Regions from separate parts of the Azospirillum sp. genome, predicted to be linked through region 2. Evidence: predicted binding sites of a transcription regulator. Region 2 holds the regulator's gene; each other region holds the start of a gene.
The links. The regulator LexA, encoded in region 2, represses DNA repair genes until DNA is damaged. The targets are predictions, from matches to a motif close to ATGTTCTANTTTGGTTC.
Positions count from the first base shown of each region.

Region 1: the regulator LexA is predicted to act here: its motif matches at 1,577-1,593, upstream of ACRWK7_RS12960 (S24 family peptidase).
Region 3: the regulator LexA is predicted to act here: its motif matches at 3,315-3,331, upstream of ACRWK7_RS23480 (ImuA family protein).
Region 4: the regulator LexA is predicted to act here: its motif matches at 2,085-2,101, upstream of recA (recombinase RecA).

Region 1 covers NZ_JBOZRT010000054.1:41,887-47,472, forward strand. The annotation lists gene ACRWK7_RS12940 (portal protein) at 1-175, opposite strand, end outside; gene ACRWK7_RS12945 (hypothetical protein) at 179-628, opposite strand; gene ACRWK7_RS12950 (hypothetical protein) at 666-1,037, opposite strand; gene ACRWK7_RS12955 (hypothetical protein) at 1,106-1,474, opposite strand; gene ACRWK7_RS12960 (S24 family peptidase) at 1,671-2,303, shown strand; gene ACRWK7_RS12965 (hypothetical protein) at 2,363-2,677, shown strand; gene ACRWK7_RS12970 (hypothetical protein) at 2,776-3,162, opposite strand; gene ACRWK7_RS12975 (DMT family transporter) at 3,231-4,169, opposite strand; gene ACRWK7_RS12980 (branched-chain amino acid aminotransferase) at 4,175-5,032, opposite strand; gene ACRWK7_RS12985 (hypothetical protein) at 5,172-5,360, shown strand; gene ACRWK7_RS12990 (trimeric intracellular cation channel family protein) at 5,391-5,586, opposite strand, start outside.
Region 2 covers NZ_JBOZRT010000105.1:18,642-24,227, forward strand. The annotation lists gene trpC (indole-3-glycerol phosphate synthase TrpC) at 1-595, shown strand, start outside; gene moaC (cyclic pyranopterin monophosphate synthase MoaC) at 608-1,090, shown strand; gene ACRWK7_RS23730 (molybdopterin molybdotransferase MoeA) at 1,087-2,301, shown strand; gene lexA (transcriptional repressor LexA) at 2,410-3,120, shown strand; gene ACRWK7_RS23740 (ComEC/Rec2 family competence protein) at 3,241-5,379, opposite strand; gene gltX (glutamate--tRNA ligase) at 5,485-5,586, shown strand, end outside.
Region 3 covers NZ_JBOZRT010000104.1:83,923-89,508, forward strand. The annotation lists gene ACRWK7_RS23470 (error-prone DNA polymerase) at 1-1,025, opposite strand, end outside; gene ACRWK7_RS23475 (Y-family DNA polymerase) at 1,022-2,608, opposite strand; gene ACRWK7_RS23480 (ImuA family protein) at 2,496-3,287, opposite strand; gene ACRWK7_RS23485 (hypothetical protein) at 3,676-3,801, opposite strand; gene ACRWK7_RS23490 (DUF6880 family protein) at 4,644-5,586, opposite strand, start outside.
Region 4 covers NZ_JBOZRT010000099.1:34,586-40,171, reverse strand. The annotation lists gene ACRWK7_RS22280 (ATP-binding protein) at 1-1,928, shown strand, start outside; gene recA (recombinase RecA) at 2,157-3,239, shown strand; gene alaS (alanine--tRNA ligase) at 3,567-5,586, shown strand, end outside.

The sequences.
Region 1 (5,586 bases), on a different contig from region 2:
CGACGCGCCGCTCTCCGGGCGTGCCGGCGTGGTTGAACGGCCGGCCGTTGGGCAGCGCGTAGTCGTAGCAGTCCTGCCAATGCGCCTCCCAGACCGAGCGGCGCGCCTTGGCGGCGCGGAAACGCTCGATCAGCGCGGACGGGGCATCGGCCTTGGGGTCGGGGGATCGCGCCATCGCTCACTCCCCCAGCAGGCGCTTGCGGCCGGGCACCACGGCGTCCGGGTTCAGCACGCCGCGCCACGAGGTGGCTACCGTGCCGGTGCGGCTGCGCGGCCGGCGCTGAATCGCCGCCTCCGCCGCCTTCTCCACCGCCGCCGGGTCCGGCTGGGCCGGGGGCGGCGTGGGAGCGGGCGCCGGCGTCGCCGCGGGCGGATCGACCACCGGGGCCGGCGGCGGCGGCGGAGGCGGCGGGTTGGTCACCCACCAGGGCGGCTCCGGCTGCGGCTGGGGCGCGGGGGCCGGCGGCGGCGCGGGCGGCGGAGGGTCCGGCACCGGGGCCGGAGCCGGCGGGGGTGCCGGTACGGGGGTCGGCGGCGGAACGTACACCGGCTGCGGCGGCGGAACGTACACCGGCTGAGGCGCCGGCTGCGGCGCCGGCGGCCGGGGGGCGGAGAAGATCTTGGCCATGCGGGGGATCTCCCGGTGGGGCGTAGGGGAAGGGGCGTCAGCCGCCCGGCCGGGTCAGCCGGCGGTGGAGCTGCCACGGGGTCAGGACGAAGGGGGCGTGCAGGCCGAGGACGCGCTTGACCGCCTCCACGCAGGTGAAGGGCCCCCACGGCGCCGGCCGGGCGAGCCCCCGGCGCAGGCGCGCCCGCACCACGGTCATGCCGAGGGCGCGGAACCAGCCCGGCAGGTCGTAGGCCGGCGGCAGGTCCAGCACCGCCACGTCGGTGAAGGGCGCCAGCGGGTCGATCACCACCCAGTGCCGGCCGTCGTGCAGCGCCACGAAGCAATGGCGGAACCCCGGCCGCAGCAGGCGCAGCCACCACAGCTCCGCCTGCCCGCAGAACACGACCCAGGCGGTGAGCGATGGCACGGGCAGCGGCCCTTGCCCCCTCCCCATCCCTCCCCCGCTTTCGCGGTGGCGGGGGCCGAGCGTGGCCCTCATTGCACGATGCCCTTGTCGCGCAGCAGCGGGCCGATGTGGTCGAAAGCCTCACGCCACAGCACGCTGGCGCGCTGCTCGCGGAAGCGGTCGGGGTCGGGCGGCATCAGGCGGCGGCCGTAGTGCACCAGCACGTGCAGGTGGTCGCGCACCAGCCGGCGCTGGCGGTACAGCCGGTCGACCGCGCGCATCACGTCGAACGGCTCGCACGGGCGCGGCACCAGCCCCAGCCCGGCGGTGCAGCGCGCGCCGTCGGCCCGCGCCTCCTGCGCCTGGACCGACCAGAACCACGCCTCCTCGGCGCTGCCGAAGGGGACGCCGCCGGGCGAGTCGGTCGTGCGGGGAACGAAAATGCGCGCGCGGGCCATCAAGGACACCTCTTGGGAATGCGGACCGTGGGATTGCCGATGCGGAGGCCGATTCGCCGGAACCGGGCACCCCACCCGGCCACTCGCGGCGGAGTGGAACAGGCGTTCCCCTTATGTTCGGTTTATATTCCTCTGTCAAGGAATTTATGAATATGATCCTAGGGACGGAAAGATCGGTTTGTGAGACTATGGTCCCATGCTGAAACATTCGGACATCTGGCGGGCGATCGACCGGCTGGCGGCTCAGAACGGGCTGTCCGCTTCGGGCTTGGCGCGGCGCGCGGGCCTCGATCCGACCACGTTCAACAAGAGCAAGCGGACCACCGGCGACGGCAAGCTGCGCTGGCCGTCCACCGAGAGCATCGCCAAGGTGCTGGAGGCGACCAGCGCCTCGCTGGGCGAGTTCGTCAGCCTGATCGGCGAGACCTCGGGGCCGGGCACGGTGCAGCGGGTGCCGGTGATCGGCTACGCGCAGGCGGGCAACGCCGGCTATTTCGACGACGCCGGCTACCCGGTGGGCGCCGGCTGGGACGAGCTGCTGTTCCCCAGCCTGGGCGACCCGCACGCCTACGCGCTGGAGGTGTCGGGCGAGAGCATGGAACCGGTGTACCGCGACGGCGACACCGTGATCGTCTCCCCCGCCGCGCAGATCCGCCGCGGCGACCGCGTGGTGGTGCGCACCAAGGGCGGCGAGGTGATGGCCAAGCAGCTGGTGCGCGAGAGCGCCAACAAGATCGAGCTGATGTCCATCAACCGCGCCCACCCCGACCGTTCGCTCGCGCGCAACGAGGTGGCCTGGATGGCCCGCATCGTGTGGGCGAGCCAGTAAAATTCTCCTAGGATAAATTTCCTTGACGCAGATGTGCCGGCGGGCCCACAGTGGCCCGCATGGCGCGTTCTTTGCCCTTTTCCGACCGGATCGACGACCTCCACCGCCGCTACGACGGGCCGCTGCCGGACACGGTGGCGCGCGTGGCGGCGCTCGGCGGGAGGGCGCGGGCGGAGGCGCTGAGCCGCGAGGTGGCGTGGGCATTCCACCAGAGATTGGCGGCGGACGCGCGGCTGGGCGCGGCGCGGCGGCGGGCGGCTTTGGCGGCTGCCGAGGTCAGCGGGGATGCGTGGCTGGCGCGGCTGTGCGCGACGCTGGCGCATCATCGGCATACGGCGACCGGCTTACGCACTCGCGTCGGGCCCCCACCCTGACCCTCCCCCACTCCGCGGGGGAGGGGATCGACTCCTCCCCCCGCGCAGTGGGGGGAGGTTGGGAGGGGCCCCAGCGAGGAGACGCCGCCGAAACGCCCCTACGCCATCTCCTTCGCCGCCTTCGCCGCCTTGCGCAGCTTCTCCTTGGAGAACCCCGCGTCGCGCATCGCCTCCTTCAACTCGTCCCAGGCGCCGCGGATCTCCGCGGCGAAGGCCAGCGCGGCGGCGTCGTGGTGGCTGCGGAAGTAGGCCGCCGCCTTGCGCATCTGCTCGGGCAGGGCATCCGCGCCGACCGCGCGCCGGCCGTCCAGGAAGCGCTTCACCTCCTCCAGCTCGTCGGCCGTGCAGGCGGCGCGCAGCTCCTCGCCGATGGCGGGGGCGGCCTTGTCCAGCGTGCCGAGCAGCGTCGAGCGGCCGCGCTTCAGCGCCGGGTCGTAGGTGGTGCGGATCACCTGGATCACGCGGCGGCGTTCACGGAACTGCATGGCCCACCCCTCGGAGATACCACCACAGGGTGCCTCAAAACGCCCCCCGCCGCCAGCCCGGCCTGGGTTCAGTCCGTCCCCGCCCCGGCCGGCTCCGGCACCCGCAGCGGCGGCGTCCTGCGGTTCACCAGGTTGATGCCGACGGCGACCAGCGCCAGCGCCGCGACCAGCGCCGGGGTGATCGGCTCGGACAGCAGCACGCCCCCGGCCAGCACGCCGAACAGCGGCGTCAGGAAGGAAAAGGCCGACAGCCGCGACGCCGGGTAACGGGTGATCAGCCAGAACCACGTCAGGTAGCTGGCGAACGCCACCACGACCGTCTGGAACAGCAGGCTGCCCGCCACCACCGGCGTCAGATTCACGATCCCCGGCTCCCCCACCGCCAGCGACGCCAGCGGCAGCACCAGGGCCGAGATGCCGAGCTGGTAGAACAGCGTCTTGGCCGCCGGCACGCGGATCAGCGCGGTGGCGCGGATGGTCACCGTGGTCGCCGCCCACAGGATGCCGGCGAGCAGGAGCATCAGGTCGCCGGTCAGCTCCCGCCACGTCGGCAGCCGCAGCGCGTCGGTGAAGGCCACCGCGACGCCGACGAAGGCGCAGGCCAGCCCGACACCCTGGACGCGGACCAGCCGCTCGCCCGGCACCGTCAGGTGCAGGCCGATGGCGGTCCAGAACGGCGCGGTGTAGAGGATCAGCACGCCGCGCGACGCGCTGGTGTAGGCCAGCCCGACGTAGATCAGCAGGAACTCCGCCGCGAACAGCAGCCCCGCCACGACGCCCGGCAGCAGCGCGCCGTCGCGGGCGAACAGCCGCTGTCCGCGCAGCGCCGACCACCCCCACAGCAGCAGCACCGCCCCCGCCGAGCGCAGCCCCCCCTGCAGGATCGGCGACACGCCCGCGTTGGCGACCTTGATCGCGACCTGCTGCAGGCCCCACAGGGCGCACAGCAGGACCATGCACCCGACCGCCGTGGCGTCCAGGTGCGTCCGGCGTTCGGAACTCACCATGGGGGTCACGAGTGCGCGAACTCCCAATACAAGGCGCGGGCGCGGGCGGCGAGCGGGCCGGGCTGCAGGTCGCGGTCCTCGATGCGGGTGACCGGCACCACCTTGGCGTAGTTGCCGGTGGAGAACACCTCGTCGGCCGCCATCAGCTCGGCAACGGTCAGGGTGCGCTCGTGCACCGTCACGCCGGCGCCGCGCAGCAGGCCGATGACGCGCTGCCGGGTGATGCCGTTCAGGAAGGTGCCGTTCGGCACCGGCGTGTGCACCGCGCCGTCCTTGGTGATGAACAGGTTGGCGGTGGCGAACTCGGCGACGTTGCCGACGGGGTCGCGCATGACGGCGTTGTCGAAGCCGCGCTCCTGCGCCTCCTTCAGCGCCAGCCCGGCGTTGGGGTACAGGCAGGCGGCCTTGGCCTCGGTCGGCGCCATGTCCGGCGCCGGGCGGCGGCGGGTGGACAGGCAGGCGGTGAAGCCGCCGGCCGACGGCATCGGCGACTCGTTGATGGTCAGCGCGAACTGCGTGCTGTCGGGGTCGGGCGCGACGAAACCGTCCTCGGCCCAGAACATCGGCCGGATGTAGAGCGCCGCCTCGCGCGGGAAGCGGCGGATGCCGTCCCAGCACAGCTCCTCGATCTCGCCGGCGGTCAGCATCGGCTTCAGCCCCATGGCCTGCGCCGAGCGCACCGCGCGGGCGCAGTGCAGGCCGAGGTCCGGGGCCACCCCCTCGAAGGCGCGGGCGCCGTCGAACACCAGCGAGGCCAGCCACATGGCGTGGCTCATCGGCCCGATCAGGCCGGGATTGCCCTCCAGCCAGGCGCCCCTGACGTAGGTGAGCGCGCCTGCTCCTCCGGTGCCGTGCCCGGCCATGGCTTCCTCCCATTGTTTGACGTTTGGTGACGAACCCCTGTCGACAGAGGATACCCCCTCAGCGCACTCGGTCAACGACGACCAAAAGCCCATCTGCCTTGTTGAGTGGTCTCGTCCCGAACGTCCGAGGAGTTTCCCAATGGGTTGGATGTCGATGACCCCGTCGCCGCGCCCGCTGCGCCCCGCTCCGCCGAAGAACACCGACGCACCGTCGCCCGGCAGCCGGCCGGCCACCGACAACCCGGACCTCGCCACGCCCGGCCCCGGCCTCAGCGACGCGCCGACGCCCGGCAGCGACATCCAGCCGTCGGTGCCGACCGAGCGTTGATCAGGACCCCAAAGGTCAGGACCCCAAAGGTCAAGACCAGGGTGCCCGCGGCGCGCTCCAGTTCCGCCAGACGCTGACCAGGCGCAGCACGAAGGCGGCGAGCGCGCCGGCCACCGCCACCGGCAGCTCCGGCAGGCCGAGCCGCGTGCCGACGATGACGACGACCGCCGCCAGCAGCGCCGCGACGGCGTAGATCTCCTCGCGCAGCACGCGGGGCACCTCGCTG
Region 2 (5,586 bases):
CAAGGGCCTGATCCGCGCCGATTTCGACCCGCCGTCGCTGGCCTGCGCCTACAAGGCGGGCGGCGCCACCTGCCTGTCGGTGCTGACCGACGAGCCCTACTTCCAGGGCCGCGACGAGTACTTGGTGGCGGCCCGCGCCGCGGTGGATCTGCCGGTCCTGCGCAAGGACTTCATGCTCGATCCTTACCAGGTGGTCGAGGCCCGCGCGCTGGGCGCCGACTGCATCCTGCTGATCATGGCGGCGCTCGACGACGCCCGGGCGGCGGAGCTGGAGGAGGAGGCCATCGCCTGGGGCCTCGACGTGCTGGTCGAGGTGCACAACCGCGAGGAACTCGACCGGGCGCTGCTGCTGAAGACTCCGCTGGTCGGCGTGAACAACCGCAATCTCAAGACCTTGTCGATCGATCTTGCGACGACGGAGGAGCTGGCGCCGCACGTCCCGCCCGGCCGCACGCTGGTCGCCGAGAGCGGCCTGTACGGCCCGGCCGACCTGACGCGCATGGCCGGCGTCGGCGCCCGCTGCTTCCTGGTCGGCGAATCGCTGATGCGGCAGGACGACGTCACCGCCGCCACCCAGGCGCTTCTGGCGCAATAAGGGGATCCGCCCATGTCCGGCTTCACCCATTTCGATTCCGAAGGCCGCGCCGTGATGGTCGACGTCTCCGACAAGGCGGAGACGGAGCGCACGGCCACCGCCCGCGGCTCGGTGCTCATGCAGCCGGAGACCCTCAGGCTCATCATGGAGGGCGGCGTCAAGAAGGGCGACGTGCTCTCCGTGGCGCGGCTGGCCGGCATCATGGGCGCCAAGCGCACGCCGGACCTGATCCCGCTCTGCCACCCGCTGATGCTGACCTCGGTCAAGGTGGACCTGACCGTCGATCCGGCGCGCAACGCCGTGGACATCACCGCCACCTGCAAGCTGAAGGGCCAGACCGGCGTGGAGATGGAGGCGCTGACCGCCGTCTCCGTCGCGGCGCTCACCGTCTACGATATGTGCAAGGCGGTGGACCGCGGCATGACCATCACCGAGGTCCGCCTCGTCCACAAGGCCGGCGGCAAGAGCGGCGACTGGGGAACCGTCGGCGCATGATCTCCGTCGCCGAGGCCCGCGCGCGCATCCTCGCCGCCTGCCGGCCGTTGCCGGCCGAGACGGTGGCGCTGACCGACGCGCTCGGCCGCGTGCTGGCCGAACCGGTGACCGCCCGCCTGACGCAGCCGCCCTTCGCCGCGGCGATGATGGACGGCTGGGCGGTGCGCTCCGCCGACCTCGCCAACGCCACGCCCGCGTCCCCCGTCACCCTGGCCCGTGCTGGCGAGGCCTCCGCCGGGCATGGCTTCGGCGGCGCCCTCGGGGCCGGTCACGCCGTCCGCATCTTCACCGGCGCGCCCCTGCCCGAAGGCGCCGACGCCGTGGTGATGCAGGAGGACTGCACCGCCGACGCGGCCACCGTCCGCGTCCCGGTCTCCCCCCGTCCCGGCAAGTTCGTCCGCCCCGCCGGCCTGGACTTCAGCGAGGGCGAGGCGGTCCTGCCCGCCGGCCGCCGGCTGACCAGCCGCGACGTGGCGCTGGCCGCCGCCGCCAACGTGCCCTGGCTGAGGGTGCACCGCCGCCCGCGCGTCGCCGTGCTCGCCACCGGCGACGAGGTGCGGCTGCCCGGCGAACCGCTCGGCCCCGGCCAGATCGTCAGTTCCAACGCCTTCGGCCTGTGCGCGCTGGTGACCACCCAGGGCGGCGTGGCCAGCAACCTCGGAGTCGCCCGCGACACCGCGGAGTCGCTGGCCGCGCTGGCTGCGGCGGCCGACGGGTTCGACCTGCTGGTGACCGCCGGCGGCGCCTCCAAGGGCGACTACGACCATGTCCGCAGGGTCCTCGGCGGAACGCTGGAGTTTGACTCGGTCGCCATGAAGCCCGGCAAGGCGGTAATGTTCGGCCGCTTCGGCACCGTCCGTCTGCTCGGCCTGCCCGGCAACCCCGTGTCCGGCGCGGTGTGCGCCGTGTTGTTCCTCAAGCCGGCGCTCCAGGCGCTCCAGGGCATGGCGCCGGACACCCGCCGGCACGTCGCCCGCCTGGCCTCTCCACTGCCCGCCTGCGACTCCCGCGCCGATTTCGTGCGGGCGACGCTGGCCTACACCGACGCCGGCGAGTCGGTCGCCACGCCGTTCGCCAAGCAGGACACGGCCATGACCTCGCGCCTCGCCCGCGCCGACGCGCTGATCGTCCGCGAACCGGGGTCGCCGCCGGCCGAGCCCGGCGACCGGGTGGACATCATCCCTCTCGCCGAAGGCTGCCTGAACCTGTAAAATGATGTGCATCGCCCCTTGACGCCGTCCAGGAACCAAACTAGAACATCTAGTGGATGTTTTGCTTTTGTTCCCAAGATCCAGCGCGGCGCTCGCCGGGAGGCACATATGCTCACTCGTAAGCAGCACGAGTTGCTGCTCTTCATCAACGAGCGACTGAGCCAGGGCGGCGTCTCGCCCTCGTTCGACGAGATGAAGGACGCGCTGAACCTCAAGTCGAAGTCGGGCATCCACCGCCTGATCACCGGCCTGGAGGAGCGCGGGTTCATCCGCCGCCTGCCCCACCGCGCCCGCGCGCTGGAGGTGCTGAAGCTGCCCGAGGGCCTGGAGACCCGCGGCGGCGCCCGGCCGCCGCGCGCCAAGTTCCAGCCCAACGTCATCAAGGGCGACTTCTCCGGCGCCCTGCCCGGCCGCGACGTCGCCGTCGCGGCGGCGGAGACGGTGCAGCTTCCCCTCTACGGCCGCATCGCCGCCGGCACGCCGATCGAGGCGCTGCGCGACAATTCCAACACCGTGGATGTCCCCGCCACCATGCTGGCGTCCGGCGAGCACTACGCGCTGGAGGTCGCCGGCGACTCGATGGTCGAGGCCGGCATCCTCGACGGCGACACCGTGGTGATCCAGCGCTGCGAGACCGCCGAGAACGGCGCCATCGTCGTCGCCCTGGTGGACGACGGCGAGGTGACGCTGAAGCGCCTGCGCCGCAAGGGCAACACCATCGCGCTGGAACCCGCCAACGCCGCCTACGAGACGCGCATCTTCGGCGCCGACCGGGTGCGCGTGCAGGGCAAGCTGGTGGGGCTGTTCCGCAAGTACTGATCGAAGGGCGAACTGAACACCCCCCGCACACTGTTCCATGGTGTTTCACGGTGTTCCATTCGCCCTCCGTCACGACCGGCGCCCCCCTCATGAGACGGGACGCCCGCAAGCCGGGCGACGTCAGGGCACGGTCCACGGCCGTTGCCCGCGCCGGTCGCGCACGCTCTCCACCCGCACGCCGCCCGGCGTCAGGTACAGCGCGTGCGTTCCGCCGCGCCGCAGCGCCCACAGGTCGACCACCACCGGCGCGCGGCAGTGCCGTGCCGGCTCCAGGCTGACCATCGCATCGGCCAGCGCGCAGTCCTCCGCCTGCGCCTCGGCGTTGCGGGACAGGGCGACCGTGCGGCCGTCCTTGCGATAGACGCACCCCAGCGCGTCGCAGGCCAGCCGCCCGTCGGCGCTGCGCCCCGGCTTCGGCCACGGCGGCGCCGCCGTGTCCAGGCCGTCGCGCCGCAGCCACGCGGTGGCGGTGAAGCGCGCCGCGGTGTCGGTGGACAGGCTGAGCCGTCCGTCCGCCGCCCGCACCGCCAGCAGCTTGCCGTCGCCCGCCACAAGCACGTCCGGCCGCTCCGTCAGCGCCGGCGACGCCAGCCCGGCCAGCACCGGCAGCAGCCCCCACAGCCGCCAGCGCCCGCTCCACAGCGCCAGCCACAGCCCGCCCAGCACGATGGCGACCAGCCCCGCCTGCGGCATCGCCGGCACCAGCAGCGAGGCGCCGGGCAGCGACGCGGTGGCGTGCGCGGTCCAGATCACCACGCTCACCCCCCACCCCATGGCGACCAGCGCCGGCTGCTCCCAGCCCAGCGGCAGCAGCACGTAGGTCAGGATGCCCCAGGGCATGACCCAGAACGAGGTCACCGGCACCGCGAGCATGTTCGACAGCACGCCGTACAGCGCGACCTGCTGGAAATGGAACAGCGAGAACGGCGTCGTCGCCAGCGTGGCGATCACCGAGGACAGCGCGATGCCCAGGAAGTACAGCGCCGCCTTACCGAACCACCCCACCCCCAGCCGCCACGCCGCCAGCCGCGGCGTGATCGCCTCGTACGCCGCGATCAGCGCCAGCACCGCCCCGAACGACATCTGGAAGCTCGGCCCCAGCATGCCCTCCGGCAGCACCAGCAGCACCGCCATGCCGGCGAAGGCGATGACGCGCATGCTCATGGTGGTGCGGTCGGCCAGGATGGCGACCATCACCATGGCCGTCATCAGCACCGAGCGCAGCATCGGCACCTGCGGCCCCACCGCCAGCAGGTACCCCGCCGCCGCCAGGATGCCGCCGACCGCGGCGATCTTCTTGATCGGCCAGCGCAGCGCCAACGGCTCGACCAGCGCCAGGATCGCGCGCAGCGCCCCGAACACCAGCCCGGCGACCAGCGCCACGTGCAGCCCGGACACCGACAGCAGGTGCGCCAGCCCGCTCATCCGCATGTCGTCCATCACCGGTTTCGGGATGCCGGTCTGCTCGCCGTTCAGCAAGGCCGCCGCGATGGTCGCCTCGGCGGTGGGCAGCGCCGCCCGGCAGGCGTCGAAGATCCGCTCGCGCACGCGCTCGACCGCGGTCATCAGCCGCCGCCATGCGCCGGGCGGCGGCGCTTCCACGGGCTCCGGGCCGCTCAGGGCGAATCCGGTGGCGCCGATGCCGTCGAAGAAGGCGTTGCGCTGGAAATCGAAGGCTCCCGGTGCCGGCGGCGCCGGCGGCGGGTTGAGCATCGCGCGCAGCCGCACCACGCTCCCCGCCTCCGGCACCGCCAGCCGCCCCGACAGCCGCACCCGCACGCGCCCCGGCGTGGCATCCGGCGCCAGCCGCTCGACGCTGACCTCGCGCAGGACCAGCCGGGCGCCGTCCGGCAGGCGCTCGATGATCTCGACGCGGCCGGTCACCAGCGCCGGCCCGACCGGCTTGCGCAGCATCGGCTCCATCACCAGTGCGGTCCGCAGCTGCGCCGCTCCGAACCCGACCGCCAGCGCCAGCAGGGTCAGCGCCGCCGCCAGCCCGACCGGCCGTCGCCGCGCCGGCCACGCCAACGCCAACGCCATGGCGACCGCCGCGGCCCCCGCCCACGCCGGCGGTTCCAGCGGCAGCGCGAAGTACGCCGCCACGCCGCAGCCGGTGCCGACCGGGGTCCACAGGAACCAGCGGTCGCGCTCCTCGCCCAGCCGCTCGCCCAACCACGCCAGCGCGCGGCCGAGCGGCCCCCGCTCCACCGGCGGCGCCGCATCGAGAGGGGAGTCGTCGTCGAACAGGCCGTCGGTCACCGCGCCGCACACCACGGCTGCATGGAAGGCCCCTCCACGAAGCCGCCGAATGTGTTAAACCACCGCACCAGTGTACACGCGCCACACAGAAGAATTGAGTCACCGATGAGCGTCGTCACCCGCTTCGCGCCCTCCCCCACCGGCTTTCTCCACATCGGCGGTGCCCGCACGGCGCTGTTCAACTGGCTGTTCGCCAAGCACCACGGC
Region 3 (5,586 bases), on a different contig from region 2:
CACAGGATGCCGCGGGGGCGGGCAAACCGGACGATGCTGTTGACGGTCAGGAAGTACGGCGCATAGCCCAGTTGGTCGATCAGCCGCAGTTCGTGTCGCAGCGTGGCCAGCACCTTCTCCGGTGCGCCGCCGGGGTAGCGCCGGGCGACGGCTGCCCAGGTCAGCTGCTCCAACGACTGCTGCGGCGTCAGGCCGGGCGTGCAGACCTCCTCGGGGTACTGGTACCGCAGTTCCTCCAGCCCGAACCGGCATCTCTCCACGATCTCCAGCGTGCGGGCCAAGGCGTCCGGATGGCGCGCGAAGAGGCGGGCCATCTCGGCCGGGGCCTTGAGGAACCGGTCGGCGAAGCGCTCCTTCCGGAACCCCGCGTCGTCGATGGTGCACCCTTCGCGGATGCAGGTGACGACGTCCTGCATGATCCGACGCTCCGGCACGTGGTAGAGGACGTCGTTGGTCACCACCATCGGCACGCGCTGCGCCGCCGCCATTTCCGACAGGCGGTGCAGGCGCAGGGCGTCTCCCGGCCGCCGCCGGAGCATCAGCGCCATGTAGCAGCGGTCCGGATAGATCCGGCGCAAGCGCTCCAACTGCTGAGCGCAGCGCTCGTCAGCCTCATCGGCGACCAGGATTGCGAGCAGGCCTTCGGCCCAGTCGGCCAAGTCCTCCCAGCCAAGATCGCAGGCCCCCTTGCCCGCGCGGCCCTTGCCCAGCGTCAGCAACCGGCAGAGCCGCCCGTAGCCTACGCGGTCCATGGGATACAAGAGCAGAGCGGTCCCGTCCGTCAGGTCCACACGGCAGCCGACGACCAAGCGCACACCGGTCTGCCGTGCCGCCTCGTAAGCCCGCACGATGCCCGCCAGCGAGTGCCGGTCGGCAATCCCGAGGGCCGGAATCCCCAGCACCGCCGCCCGCGCGAACAGCTCCTCCGCGGACGATGCGCCGCGCAGGAAGCTGAAGTGGGTGGTCACCTGGAGTTCGGCGTAGAATGCGCCCGCGGCGCTGGCCCTCGTGTCCTTCGCCGTCATCCGAAGAGCCCGTGAATGTACCAGCGCATCGGCCCGGTGTCGGGGCTGCCCTCCCAGGACCGGAACAGCCAGAAGCGCTCCCCGGCATGGTCCTCGACGGCGTAGTAGTCCCGGGCGGCCGCCACCTCGCGGTCCCGGCGCCACCATTCTCCATGGATGCGCTCCGGACCGTCCGCTCGCTTGATGAGCCGCCGCACGCCGCGCCAGGTGAAGGCCATGGGCGGGTGATCCGGCATCAGGGCCATAGTCTCGATGGACTCCGGTGGGGTCAACAGCCGCCCCGGCCGGGGCCATTGGGTTGGCCAACCGATCGGCACTGGCGGCGCCAGGGCGGGGATGCGGGTCACGGAGCGCTCGGGCACCTCGCTTTCCACCGGAGCGCACCGGTAGAGGCGATCGTGGCCGATCCGGTTGCCCAGGACGTCAATGAGCTTGGCGATGGCCGCCGTGTCGGCGGTGGCCGCGGGGGCGGTTCCGGCACCGTCCAAGCGCCCGACCTCCTCGGCCTTCAGAGATTCGGTGAGCACCGCCGTCAGGACGGCCGCCTCAATCCCGAAGCCGGGGGCGACGGTGTCGATGCGCTCGACCAGCAGACGGGCGAGGTGCGCCTCGGCGCGGGCTGGCTTGGCGGTGCCCACGCGGATGGCTTGCGCCGTTCCGTCCACGCGCTGGAACAGCAGGTCCAGCGTCCGGGCGCCAAGCCCCCGTTGCTCCAGTTGCCCGCAGAGGTCCTTCACCAGCACCTTGATGATGGCTTGCAGCGCCTCGGCCGTGCTGATGGGTTCAGCCAAGCCGCGGCGGACCTGGATGGCCGAGGCTGGAACGACGGGCACCATCGGCTCGGAGACGCGGCCGAAGATTTGGTCCAGCCGTCTGCCGGGGATCGTGCCGAATCGATGCGCCAGCGGCGCTCGTGGTGTCGCCTCCAGGTCGCCGATGGTCTCGAAGCCCAGGCGCCGCAGTTCGGCCGTCATCTCCAATGGCAGCCGCAACGCGGCGACCGGCAGGGTGGACACGAGCTCCATCGCGTCATCTACGACGGCGATGGACCGGTGGCCGAAGCGCGCGATAGCGTTTGCCGCCCCCGGTGTACCGGCGACGGCGGCGCGGGCCGTGACTCCCATCTCCGCGAGCCGCCCGACCAAGTCATCGAGCACCTGACGCTCGCCGCCCAGCAGATGGCTGGCGCCGGTGATGTCGATCCACAGACCGTCCGGCGGGTCCACCGCCGCCATCGGGCTGTAGCGGAGCGCCCACACCGCCAGCCGGTGCAAGGCCTCCGCATCAGCATCGGGATCAGCGTCAGCAATCACGAGGTCCGGCACCATCGCCCGAGCGTGCGCGAGTGGAATACCCCGACGCAGGCCGAGCTGGTGGGCTGCCATATCCACCGCCGTGATGACGCGCTGGGCGCCGGTGGAGGCGACGACGTAGGGCTTGTCGGTCGTCTCGTCGGCTGTCTCGTCGGCGTCAGGCGCCGAGCTTGGCCCTGGCTTCCCGTGCCGGTTCCTGGGAGACCGAGCCCTGGCGCGAATCCGATCCGTCGGCCAGGTGGGCAGGTAGACCGAGACGACCCTCCTCATCGCAGCCCTCCATCTCCCAGACACCCGTCCTGCCACCACGGCAGCGCACCAACTCCACCCGCCATCGCATTCGGCCGATCCCCGGCGCTGGCAATGGAGCGGACGGAAGGGCCGAGATCCGCCATCGCGTGACGGCGGCCGTAGGCTGGCCGAACTCGGCGGCCGCAACGGCCGGGCTGCGCCACCGGCGCAGGATGATGGCTGTCACCCCGGAGTGTTCGGCCGCGATCTGCATGCGCCTGGACGCCACCATGGACAGCTTGGCCAGCTCGCCAACCACGGCGGCGAGCCCGCGGTGCCGCAGGCCTTCCTCGACCAGCAGCGGCACCGTCTTCTCATCGGGAGATTCCGCGTAGACGACCCGGTTCGCATTCAAGCCGACCTGGGACAGCGCCGGGGCGAACAGGTCGGGGGCCCGCAGGCACCAGAGCACCGGTCCGGCCATCCGAGCCAGGACGCCCGCCACGAACAGCGTTGCCGCGGCGGCGTGAAGCACCCCCAGATCGCCGCCCTCGACCACCTCATGCACGGTGCCCAGCGCCAGCCCGCCACCGGGCAGGCCGCCGTCGATCTCCGGGAGCCCGAAAGGCAGGACGCGCCCGGCCGTCTTCCCGCCCGTTTCAATCTGGCGGATGCGGCTTCGCAGGTCCTGAAGAGCGGGCGGCGGTTGAGGAGACATGTCCCTTCATACAGGCAAGGCAGGATTATGTTCCCTTTTTGTTCGCCTGAAGCAGGACAGTTGTCAAGGCTGGGGCAGCTTTGCCTGAGCTTTTGCCGATAGAGGGCGTGGAGCGTCTGATCCTTCGTGGACGGGAAGGTGGCCGAATTCCAAGGAAGCGGCAGCGGTGCGGCCGCCGGAACCGGAAGTGGCGGGGTGTCGCGAACACTCCGCACCGCATCCAGGCTGCTGGGCGAGGTTGAGGGAGCCGATAAGGTCATCTCGTCACGGCTGTAGGCGGCACGCGACTCGGAAGCGCCCTCGGTCCGGCTTCCGAAAGGGCCGCCGGTGACCGCTGTGAGACGACCTTGGGATCTTCTTGTAAACGGGACAGCGCGGTCAGCGCTCATCATCTACCAAGGCATCTCACCGCCAAGGCGATCTCGCTCACATCCCGCATGGCGCTGCCGTGGTTGCCTTCGCAGAGGATGGCATCCAGGTCAGCCATCTCGTTGCCGGTCAGGATGTCCAGCACGCCGTGCGTGTCAGGTCCACAATCGACGTAGCCGTCGAGGAACGCGACGCGAGTAGGCTTGAAACCACATCGGGCTCTCCCGGTGGCGCGATCGGGGACGGGCAGCCAGTACCCGATCCTGGCTGACGGGCGGTGCCATGGTCGTCCCCCCGTTACTCCCGAAATCAGAATCACATTATCCGGGGTCGTGTAACACTTTTTCAGAGTTTCTCGTGCCCGCTTCGGCACTCCGCAAATGGTTGAATTCGCCCGGGGAAAGTGATGTCCGGCCACCACTTTTACGAGGCGGAAAGGCGCGCCACCGCGTCAGAAGCTGACGCCTGCTGCGGGCGGCTCAACTCCCTGCTCGGCGGGGAGGGGAGGGCAGCTTCATGAGCACCGATCCGCAGCCATACTGGCATCGGCGTCAACGGATTTCGGTGCAAAAGGTGGACAGATCTGTTGACGGGATCGTGCTCTATGCAGTTGGCTGAAACGGCTCTATCGCCGGAGTTCTACAAAGCACCCTCTCATCAGCTGCCTCCAAAGCTGTTGGAGATCGAGCTGCCAATTTTGCTGTCAAGGCAATGACCTAACAAAGCGGTGCAACACGGATCGTGGTGTCGTGTAACACTTTTCCAGAGCCATGTAACAGCTTCTGCGGCCGGTGTATCACCTCTTCGAAGCCTGCATCGAGTGGCGGATAACCCCCTGGCAGGGCGTTAAGATGCCGGTATCGTACGGTATTTTACCGGTACGATACGGTACGGCAGTCAGACGCCCTCTGGGCAACCGCTGGAGGGTCTCAGCCGAGCAGCTCGACGGCACCGATTCGATCGCTGGCAGGTGCGGGGGACGTCCTCTCAGCGACCCTTCCAGTTTAGTCCCGCGGTCTTCATCCTGTCCCAGAACGCCCGTTTCTGCCGGTGGCTCGCCACCACCTGCTCGCGGTAGGCATCCTGGGGCGGGTGTCCGAGCCAGTCGTCGACGCCGGGGACCAACCGTTCCCCCGCGGCCAGGTCGCGGACAGCATGCTCGTATTGCGTGGACTGCGCCCGTGCCAGGACGGCGTCGGCCATGCTGCGGTAGAGCAGGACGGCGGCGAGGGGATGGGCGGTCCCTAGCGCCTGGGCGGCGCTGCGCAGTCCGCTGTACAGGTCGCCGTTCAGCTCGCCGATGCGGGTCAGCACCAGGTCCGACGCTGCATCCAGGTCCAGGCCGATCAGCAGGTTGAGCGCGGCATGCGGTTCGCGGTGCTGACGGGCCAGCGTCACGGCCGCCGACCGCACCCCGTCGTGTTCGCCCTCCGGCAGATGAGCGAGGTATGCGCGGAGGATGTGCTCGGACAGGCTGCCGGTGAACATCCTCCAGCGCACCGCCTGGGCGTCCTCGTGACGGCCCAGCAGGTCCAGGAGACGAACACGAAGATCATCGATCTCCCATTGCCGGTGCGCCGGGACATCCGCCTGCTCGACTCGTGCCAAGGCTTCGGCCGCACGCCCCGCTTCGATGAGGCGTTCGCAGATGTCCTTGAGGGCGAGGCTCTCGGTCCCGGCGAGGCGGTGTGCGGCGATGAAGCCGTCGACATCGCCGCGGGCGTCGGCGATCTGCTGAAGCCCTCGGGTCAAAGGCCACGTCCGAGTCTCCTCGTCCTGGGTCCGGCAACGCTCCAAGTCATCGCGGATCAGGCGCTCCAGTTCGTCCAATCCCCCTGACCCCAACGCTTCCTTGAAGGCGGTGACGACACCACCGTGAACGCCGTAGTTGTCCTTGATGAAGATGGCGAAGACCTCGTGGGCCAACTGC
Region 4 (5,586 bases), on a different contig from region 2:
CCGCGCGCCGGGAGCTCGAGCACGTCATGCTGCGCGAGCAGGCCAAGCTCGTGGATTTCATGGACCACGCGCCGGTCGGCTTCTTCTCGGTGGACCAGGACGGCATCTTCCTGTTCGTCAACGCCACGCTGGCCAAGTGGCTGGGCTGCACCCCGCGCGATCTGGTGGACGCCGGCCGCACCCTGCACGACGTGCTGGCCAGCCCGCCGCGCAACGCCAAGCCCTACGACCTGTTCGACGGCGGCGGCCTCGAGCAGCGCGGCGAGCTGACCATGCGCGGCCTGCAGGGCCGGCGCTTCCAGGCATCGGCGGCGCAGACGGTGGTGGTGTCGGACGACGGCAGGACGGTGCACACCCGCTCCGTGATCCGCGACCTGACGCCGGAGCGCGAGTGGCAGGAGGCCCTGCGCCTGTCCGAGCAGCGCTTCCAGCGCTTCTTCGAGGACGCGCCGGTGGGCATCGCGCTGCTCAACGAGGCGGGCGTCCTGTCGGAGTGCAACCACGCCTTCCTGGCGCTGATCGGCGCCGAGGGGCCGCAGGTGATCGGCCGTCCCTTCGCCGACCTGATCGAGCCGAAGGAGCGCGACATGGTGGCCGAGCGGCTGACCAGCGTGGTCCGCGGCCACGACCCGGACGCACCGCTGGAGGTGCGCATGACGGCCGGCCGCGACCTCGTGGTGCAGCTCTACGCGCGGCGCCTCGGCGGGGTGGGCAGCGAGGGCGGCGCCGGCCTGATCCTGCACTTCATCGACATGACGGAGCGCAAGAACCTGGAGGCGCAGTTCGCCCAGAGCCAGAAGATGCAGGCGGTCGGCCAGCTGGCGGGCGGCGTGGCGCACGACTTCAACAACCTGCTGACCGCGATGATCGGCTTCTGCGACCTGCTGCTGCTGCGCCACAAGCCCGGCGACCAGTCGTTCAGCGACATCATGCAGATCAAGCAGAACGCCAACCGCGCCGCCAACCTTGTCCGCCAGCTCCTCGCCTTCTCGCGCCAGCAGACCCTGCAGCCGCGCATCCTCAACGTCACCGACGTGCTGGCCGAGCTGTCGAACCTGCTGCGCCGCCTGATCGGCGAGAACATCGAGCTGCGCATGCTGCACGGCCGCGACCTCGGCCTCATCAAGGTGGATCAGAACCAGCTGGAGCAGGTGATCATCAACCTCGTGGTCAACGCCCGCGACGCCATGCCCGGCGGCGGCAAGCTGACCGTCGCCACCTCCAACTACACCGTCACCACGCCGGAACGCCGCGAGCACGAGATCATCCCGGCCGGCGAGTACGTCTCCATCGACGTCATCGACACCGGCCACGGCATCCCCAAGGAGAACCTGCAGCGCATCTTCGAGCCGTTCTTCTCCACCAAGGAGGTCGGCTCCGGCACTGGCCTGGGGCTGTCCACGGTGTACGGCATCGTGCGGCAGACCGGCGGCTTCATCTTCGTCGATTCGGCGCCGGGCGAGGGGGCCAAGTTCTCCATCCTGCTGCCGCGCCACCAGGGCGAGTCGAAGCCCGTCGAGGCCGAGCCGCGCGAGCGCCGCGGCAGCGACCTCACCGGCTCCGGCACCATCCTGCTGGTCGAGGACGAGGACGCGGTGCGCGTGTTCTCCGCCCGCGCGCTGCGCAACAAGGGCTATCAGGTCGTCGAGGCCAAGAACGGCGAGGCCGCCATGCAGCTCCTGACCACGGAGGGGGCGAAGGTGGACCTGCTGATCACCGACGTGGTGATGCCGCAGATGGACGGTCCGACGCTGGCCCGCAACGTGCGCAAGATGCGCCCGGACATGAAGGTGATCTTCATCTCCGGCTACGCCGAGGACCGCTTCAAGGACGAACTGGACGGCGGCGACAACGCCGCGCACTTCCTGCCCAAGCCGTTCTCACTGAAGCAGCTGGCGTCCAAGGTCAAAGAGGTGATCAAGGGGTAGAAACCCTCTCCCGCCCCGGGAGAGGGTGGCGCCGCAGGCGCCGGGTGAGGGTGCAGGCAAGGATCCTGGCGCGACCCCACGCCACATTGACATTCTCACACGAACAATCTCCCCTCGGAAAACGAGAACGTTCCGTGAAAACGCCCTTGCGAATGGGAACAAAGAGAGTACATTAGCCCCTGCACCCCAGCCAGATGACCGTGTTGAACTGAGGAAGGGAAACGGGCAATGTCGTCGTCCGCACAGCTCCGATTGGTGGAAAAGGACTCCATGGACAAGCAGAAGGCCCTGGACGCCGCGCTGAGCCAGATCGAGCGCGCCTTCGGCAAGGGCTCGATCATGAAGCTCGGGGCGCGTGAGGCGATGGTCGAGACGGAGGTGATCTCCACCGGCTCGCTCGGCCTCGACATCGCTCTCGGCATCGGCGGCCTGCCGCGCGGCCGCATCATCGAGATCTACGGCCCGGAAAGCTCGGGCAAGACCACGCTGGCGTTGCACGCCATCGCCCAGGCCCAGAAGAACGGCGGCACCTGCGCCTTCGTGGACGCGGAGCACGCGCTCGACCCGACCTACGCGCGCAAGCTGGGCGTGAACGTCGATGAGCTGCTGATCTCGCAGCCCGACGCCGGCGAGCAGGCGCTGGAGATCGCCGACACGCTGGTGCGCTCCGGCGCTATCGACGTGCTGGTGGTCGATTCGGTGGCGGCCCTGGTGCCGCGCGCCGAGCTGGAGGGCGAGATGGGTGACAGCCACGTCGGCCTGCACGCCCGCCTGATGAGCCAGGCGCTGCGCAAGCTGACCGGCTCGATCAGCAAGTCGCGCTGTCTGGTGATCTTCATCAACCAGATCCGCCTGAAGATCGGCGTGATGTTCGGCAACCCGGAGACCACGACGGGCGGCAACGCGCTGAAGTTCTACGCCTCGGTCCGCCTGGACATCCGCCGCATCGGCGCGATCAAGGACCGCGAGACGGTGGTCGGCAACCAGACCCGCGTCAAGGTGGTGAAGAACAAAATGGCCCCGCCGTTCCGCGTGGTCGAGTTCGACATCATGTACGGCGAGGGCGTGTCGAAGGTGGGCGAGTTGCTCGACCTCGGCATCCAGGCCGGCGTGGTCGAGAAGTCGGGCGCGTGGTTCAGCTACGACGGCACCCGCATCGGCCAGGGCCGCGAGAACGCCAAGACCTATCTCCGTAACAACCCCGACACGGCGAAGTCCATCGAGGACAAGATCCGCGGCAACGCCGGCCTTGTCGCCGACGCCATGATGGGGACGCCGGAGACCGACGGCGACGCCGCGACGCCGGAGTGATGGGCGAGGAGCCTTGCCCCTCGCGCTCCCCACCAAGGGCCGCGAGGCCCTTGGATCCCGGGACAAGAAGGCGCTGCCCCAAAGGCGGCGCCTTTTTTATTCCCTCTCCCGCCCCGGGAGAGGGAGGGGCCCACGCGAAGCGTGGGAGGGTGAGGGTTGCTTCAAGGATCTCAGGGCGCATGCAACCAACCCCCTCCGGCCGTTTCATGGCGTTTCACGGCGTCCCATCCGCCGCTGGCCTTGTGTGGACAGCCACCCCAAGTCACGTTAAAAGCACCCGTTCGGCCTAATTTCGGCCCGATCCGCGCACCGGAGCCTGACGATCCCATGCAGACCGCCAACGACATCCGCACCACGTTCCTGGACTACTTCGCCAAGCACGGCCACCAGAAGGTGGACTCGTCGCCGCTGGTGCCGCGCAACGACCCGACGTTGATGTTCACCAACGCCGGCATGGTGCAGTTCAAGAACGTGTTCACGGGTGCCGAGTCCCGTCCGTACAAGCGCGCCGCCACCTCGCAGAAGTGCGTGCGCGCCGGCGGCAAGCACAACGACCTGGACAACGTCGGCTACACGGCGCGCCACCACACCTTCTTCGAGATGCTCGGCAACTTCTCGTTCGGCGACTACTTCAAGGAAGGCGCCATCGAGATGGCCTGGGGGCTGATCACCAAGGAGTTCGGCCTGCCCGCCGACAAGCTGATGGTGACGGTCCACACCTCGGACGAGGACGCCGCCACGCTGTGGCGCAAGATCGCCGGCCTGCCGGACGAGAAGATCATCCGCATCCCGACCGACGACAATTTCTGGCGCATGGGCGACACCGGTCCGTGCGGCCCGTGCTCGGAGATCTTCTTCGACCACGGCCCGCAGGTGCAGGGCGGCCCGCCGGGCTCCGAGGACCAGGACGGCGACCGCTTCATCGAGATCTGGAACCTCGTGTTCATGCAGTACGAGCAGCTGGGGCCGGACAACCTCGTCCCGCTGCCCCGGCCCTCGATCGACACCGGCATGGGCCTGGAGCGTCTCGCGGCCGTCCTCCAGGGCAAGCACGACAACTACGACATCGACCTGATGCGGGCGCTGATCGTCGCCTCGGCCGAGGCGACCAAGACCTCGCCGGACGGCGCGCAGGCGGTGTCGCACCGGGTGATCGCCGACCACCTGCGCTCCACCTCCTTCCTGATCGCCGACGGCGTGCTGCCGTCGAACGAGGGCCGCGGCTACGTGCTGCGCCGCATCATGCGCCGCGCCATGCGCCACGCCCACATGCTGGGTGCGCGCGAGCCGCTGATGCACCGCCTCGTCCCGGCGCTGGTCCAGCAGATGGGCGACGCCTATCCGGAGCTGGTGCGCGCCCGCGCGCTGATCGTCGAGACCCTCAAGCTTGAGGAGACCCGCTTCAAGCAGACCCTCGAGCGCGGCCTGAAGCTGCTGGAAGAGGAGGAGGGCCGGCTCGACGGCAACGCAGCACTTCCCGGCGACGTGGCGTTCAAGCTGTACGACACCTATGGGTTTCCGCTGGACCTGACGCAGGACGTGCTGCGCGCCAAGGGGCGCCCGGTGGACGAGGCCGGCTTCAAGGCCGCCATGGACGAGCAGCGCCGCAAGGCCCGCGAGTCCTGGTCCGGCTCCGGCGAGGCGGCCACCGAGAAGCTGTGGTTCGAGCTCAAGGACGAGCTGGGCGCCACCGAGTTCTTCGGCTACGACACCGAGGTCGCCGAGGGCAAGGTGACGGCCATCGTCAAGGGCGACGGCCGCGTCGAACAGGCGGGCGTCGGCGACGAGGTCATGGTCATCGTCAACCAGACGCCGTTCTACGCCGAGTCGGGCGGCCAAGTCGGCGACACCGGCGTGATCTTCTCCGCCGAGGGCACCGAGGTGGCGGTCAAGGACACGCTGAAGAAGCTTGGCGCCATCTGGGCGCACGTCGGCACGGTGACCAAGGGCACGCTCAAGGTCGGCGACGTGGTCGAGCTGCGCGTCGATACGGAGCGCCGCGCCGCCATCCGCGCCAACCACTCGGCCACCCACCTGCTGCACAAGGCGCTGCAGAACCGCCTGGGCGAGCACGTGACGCAGAAGGGCTCGCTGGTGGCGCCGGAACGTCTGCGCTTCGACATCTCGCAGCCGACCGGCCTCAGCGCTGAGGACATCGCCGCGGTGGAGGCGGAGGTCAACGCCCGCATCCTCGGCAACAGCGCGGTGGTCACCCGCCTGATGAGCCCGGACGAGGCCAAGGCGAGCGGCGCCATGGCGCTGTTCGGCGAGAAGTACGGCGACGAGGTGCGCGTCGTCTCCATGGGCGGCCCGCACGGCGAGCTGGAGCGCGACTACTCGGTCGAGC